Regions from separate parts of the Halomonas sp. 5021 genome, predicted to be linked through region 1. Evidence: predicted binding sites of a transcription regulator. Region 1 holds the regulator's gene; the other holds the start of a gene.

Region 1 (2,404 bases):
GCGATGAAGCGCCTCCCGAGGCAACGGAATCATCCGGGCCGATGGCCTACCGCTCACCCGTGGTGCCCAGCGCGGCGGCCATGGAGCCGCCTGTCACACCGCCTAAGCCTAAAACGCCGTTAATGGTCACCGGGCTATCAGGTGATGGGCCGGTAGAGGTGCGCAAGGTCAGCGCGCGCCTGGGCCAGTGGGCCGCGCTAGGGCGAGCCTGGGCCGGGGATCCGGCCGACTGGGATATTCGGATCGTGATGCCGGATGAGCCAGAACTGGCGACGCTCAGTCAGCAACATCGTCGCTGGGCGTTGTGGGTCAGCAGCGATGCCGATGCATTTGGGCGTATGTACCAGCTATTGAAACAGCTGCGGCAGCATAACGGCCCGCAACGCTTGTTGGCACTGCACGAGCCTCACCTGCCCAGGCAAGGCCTATTGGCCAACCTGCAGCAAGCGGCCGGCCACTATCTTGACACTGAATTGCTATTGCTGGCCCGCTAATGGCAGCTAACGCCGGTAAAGCGTCTAATAATCGGGGTTAATCCGCTCATGAGAAGGAACGATGCATGCTAGGCTATTGGCGTCATGCGATTAGCATTTTGGTACTAGCCTTGGGACTCGGTTCGTTTGCTCAGGGAGCGTCCAGCAGCTGGGTGACACATGTGCCGGGGCTCATGGTGACCATGAGCGACCGCGCCAGTCGCAGTGAACCGGTTCGTCCTCCAGCGGGCGCTACCACGCCAGCGGCGGTCATCGAGCGAGTCCAGTGGCAGTACCAACACGCGCCCGGGGCAGCGCTACAGGCATGGTTATGCCACCCCGAGCGCTGTGTGTCATTATCGGGCATGCGTGGGGAGACCCGTGCTTTATCAGGCATAAGTGCGACAACGCCCCTGCATTTTCAATTTGCGCTAACCCCAGGGCAGCGTCCCGTTAGCGTTAAAGGGTTGCAGATGATAGTGAATTACCAGTGAGCACAGGTGGTTTAGCCGCGAGGCAATAGGATGTACACAGCACAAGGCAGGATCAAACAAAGTGAGCTGATGACGGAGTATATGCCACTGGTGAGACGTCAGGCCTTGACGCTTCAGGTCAGGTTGCCGGCCAGCATAGAGCTGGATGACTTAATCCAGGCAGGCATGATGGGGCTACTGGAAGCTCTGGGACGTTTCGATGCCACTCAGGGGGCCACCTTTGCGACGTTTGCCAGTCAGCGCATACGCGGGGCGATGGTGGACGAATTGCGTACCCGTGATTGGCTGCCTCGCAGCGTCCGTCGTTCGGCGCGGGCCGTTGATGAAACCGTCAGGCGTTTGGAGCAGTCGCTTGGGCGTCCCCCCGAAGAAACGGAAATCGCTGACGCCATGGAGATGCCGCTGGGCGACTATCAGCAGCTATTGCACGATACCAATAGCGGGCAGTTGCTGCCCTTTGAAGAGCTGGTGGCGGATGGCAGCGAACCGCATAATCGCGAAACCGTGAGTTCGCCGTTTGACCACTTGCTCGATGCCCAGCAGCGGGAAACCCTGGTGGCGGCCATTGAGGCCCTGCCCGAGCGTGAAAAGTTGCTCATGGCGCTGTATTACCAGGAAGAGCTCAACCTGAAAGAAGTGGGCGCTGTTCTCGGCGTCACGGAGTCACGCGTTTCCCAGTTGCATAGTCAGGCAGTCAGCCGTCTGCGCGCCAAGTTAAACGACTCGGTTTAGGGTCTTTTGACGTCACTGCCAGGGCAACGGCGATTGGCTGACGTTTTAGCGCTCGGTGCTGATAAGCCCCGTTATATTGCTTTAAGGAGCACGACATGAACCCATCGACGCTGATCGGTATTTTCGCCAGCATCCTGTTGCTGGTAAGCGTCCTGTTTTTCACCGCCGAATCGCCGGATAGCTTCCTCAACCTGCCCGGGCTCGCCATCGTGGTCACGGGCACACTTGCCGCTACCTTTATCAGCTATCCCCTCAAGGAAGTGCTGCGGGTGGTGCGTCTGGTCGGGCTGGTCTTCCGGCGCGAAAACACCTACGTGCGTGATGATATCAACGAGTTGGTGGCCATGTCCCGGCTGTGGTTCAAGGGCGATGTCCGCGCTGTTGAACGAGAGCTCGAAAACACCCGTAATCCGTTTTTGCGGACCGGCATTCAACTGGTGATCGCCAACACCAAAGAAGACGAAATCTTCGATATGTTGCGCTGGCGTATTGCGCGGCTGAAGGCGCGTGAGCATGCGGAAGCCCAGATATTCCGCACCATGGCCACTTATGCGCCCGCTTTCGGCATGATTGGCACCCTGGTGGGACTGGTCAATATGCTGGAAGTCATGGACGCCGGCAATCTTGATGTGATCGGCCCGCGCATGGCGGTGGCGCTGCTGACCACCTTCTACGGTATCCTGCTGGCCAATCTGGTGTTCAAGC
Region 2 (2,404 bases), on a different contig from region 1:
CGTTCGCTGCTGATACAGCAAATACATTGCAGGATGGCACCGACGCTGCTTTAAACGTCAACGGCATCGATATCACCAGCCCGACCAATCAGGTCGAGGGTGCGATTCAAGGCGTTACGCTGAACCTGCAAAGCGAGGGCGATAGCACCGTTGCGGTAGAGCAGGACACTCTTGCCGTGCGTGAAGCCGTCACGTCGTTTGTCGATTCGTATAACGCGCTGAAAGAGTCAACAGGCGAGCTGACCAACTTCAATCAGGAGACCGGGCAGGCTGGACCACTCAATGGTGACAGCACGGTTCGTACCGTTGAGTCTCGCATGCGCAGCGTGCTGAGTGGCGATGTGGCGCAAGAGGGCGATGGCTTCTCGATGCTTAGCCAGGTCGGCATTTCGCTTGAGGTTGACGGTACGCTTTCGCTGGATACTGACAAGCTAAATGACGTCGTCGCTAACGACCAACAAGCGCTATCTGAATTCTTCGCGGGCAGTGGCGATAATCCGGGGCTGGCGGGTCAGGTGAATACCGCTGTGGAGCAGATGCTGAGCTCCAATGGTACCGTCACTGGCTCGATCAGCGGCAGTGAAAGCCGTATTGAATCGCTCGAGCGTCGCTACACCAGCATGGAGCAGTCCATCGGCCAGACCATCGACCGCTATCGCACCCAGTTTGGTCAATTGGATGGCATGATCGCCGAAATGAACCAGACTAGTAACTACTTGACTCAGCAGTTTGATTCACTGGATGCTCAGTTGGGTCGCTAACACGCCGTCAATACAGCAAGTTGCATTTGAAAAGCCTGCTTCGTGCAGGTTTTTTGTGGATTGAGGCCACCATAAATACCTAAATCAATAAAAAAGCGCTAAAGTTGCGCTCACTTTGACCGATAATATTTTTATTAAAATTTTGCGTTGACGTGGTGTGAGTAGCCCGCAGTGCAATGGATAGGTTTAGCCTTTTACTGAGGACTCCCAGTATGGCAACGATTACCTCTCTCGGTATTGGCTCAGGCCTAGACCTCAACAGCCTGTTGGACCAGTTGAACGATGCCGAGCGCGGCAAGCTCGCACCGATTGTCCGCCAGCAGGAACAGCAGGAAGCCAAGATTTCCGCCTACGGCAAAATTCAATCGTCCATGGATAAATTCCAGGATGCGGTTGATGCGCTGAATGATCCCAAACTCTACCAGAGCCTTTCGGCCAACGTGCGCGGTGACGAGGTTTCGGCCACCACCAGCGCGGATGCCATGCCCGGTAGCTACCGGGTAGAGGTTACTGCGCTTGCCACCGCCGGGACGCTGGCCTCTCAACGACTGATCGATACTGAAAGCGATGCCCCTCTCGATATGGGTGGTGCCACCCAGCTACGGCTCGATTTTGCAGGCCAGGAAAGCGTTAACATCGACGTAGCCGCGGGCAGCAGCCTGGAAGACATTCGTGATGCGATTAACGCCCACGATGACGCGGGTGTCAGCGCCAGCGTTATTTTTGATGGCGAAGGCTACCGCCTGGCCCTTAGCTCCAGCGAAACAGGCTTGGACACTTCGGTAACCGGCTTCAGCTTTGTGGATGCGGGGGGTGCCGCCGTTGCCACGCCACCATTCGCCAGCGATACCGCACAAAGTGGCCAGGATGCTGCGCTGACGGTTAATGGCATTGCAATTACTAGCCCCAGCAATACGATTGAAGACGCCATTCAAGGCGTGACGCTGAATCTGGGGGAGTTAAGCCTGGGAACAGGCGAAACCGCCAGCAGCACTGTAATGGTTGAACGTAACACGCTAAAAGTGCGCGAAGCGATTGGCGATTTTGTTAAAGCCTTCAATGATGTAAAAAGCACCATCGGCACCGCGACCAATTTTAACAGCGAGACAGGTGTAGCGGCGGATTTGGTCGGCGATAGCACCGTACGTACCATTGAAAACCGAATGCGTAGTGTGCTGACCAGTGGCGTGGCGGGCGGAGAGCTTGCCACGCTCACTCAGCTAGGCATTACCATGCAGAGCGACGGTATTCTGAAAATGGAAGATGCCGCCGTTAGTGACTTAGCCAAAAACAGCCCGGATGCCCTGAGCGACTTCTTTACCGGTGTGGAAGGCAACGATGCCTCTCAAGGTCTGGCCAGCAGCCTGAGCACGACGCTTGAGCAACTGATGAGCAAAAACGGTACTCTGGGTGGTGCGATCAACGGCGCAGAAAACCGCATCGATAGTTTGGGTGAGCGTTACGAGCGTATGGAGAATACCATTGAGCAAACTATTTCCCGCTACCGCACCCAGTTCGGCCAGTTGGATGCCATGATTGCTCAGATGAATAGTACCAGTTCCTACCTCACGCAACAGTTTGACGCCCTGGACGCTCAGCTAGGCCGAGATTAATCCCGTCACTAGCCATTCAGCAAAGGCGTT

What was found. Region 1 encodes FliA, which starts transcription of late flagellar genes. Its sites were predicted from a motif close to CTAAAGTTNNNNNNNNNNCNGCCGATA; they were not measured.
Region 2: fliD (flagellar filament capping protein FliD) is a predicted target of FliA. The motif match lies at 860-886, and genes of this name have one in related genera.

The regions. Positions count from the first base shown of each region.
Region 1 covers NZ_JAXOVU010000004.1:48,332-50,735, forward strand. Annotated here, with positions in the region: gene R3F64_RS08780 (hypothetical protein) at 1-494, shown strand, start outside; gene R3F64_RS08785 (flagellar protein FlhE) at 560-967, shown strand; gene R3F64_RS08790 (RNA polymerase sigma factor FliA) at 998-1,699, shown strand; gene R3F64_RS08795 (motility protein A) at 1,795-2,404, shown strand, end outside.
Region 2 covers NZ_JAXOVU010000016.1:5,591-7,994, forward strand. Annotated here, with positions in the region: gene fliD (flagellar filament capping protein FliD) at 1-761, shown strand, start outside; gene fliD (flagellar filament capping protein FliD) at 974-2,374, shown strand.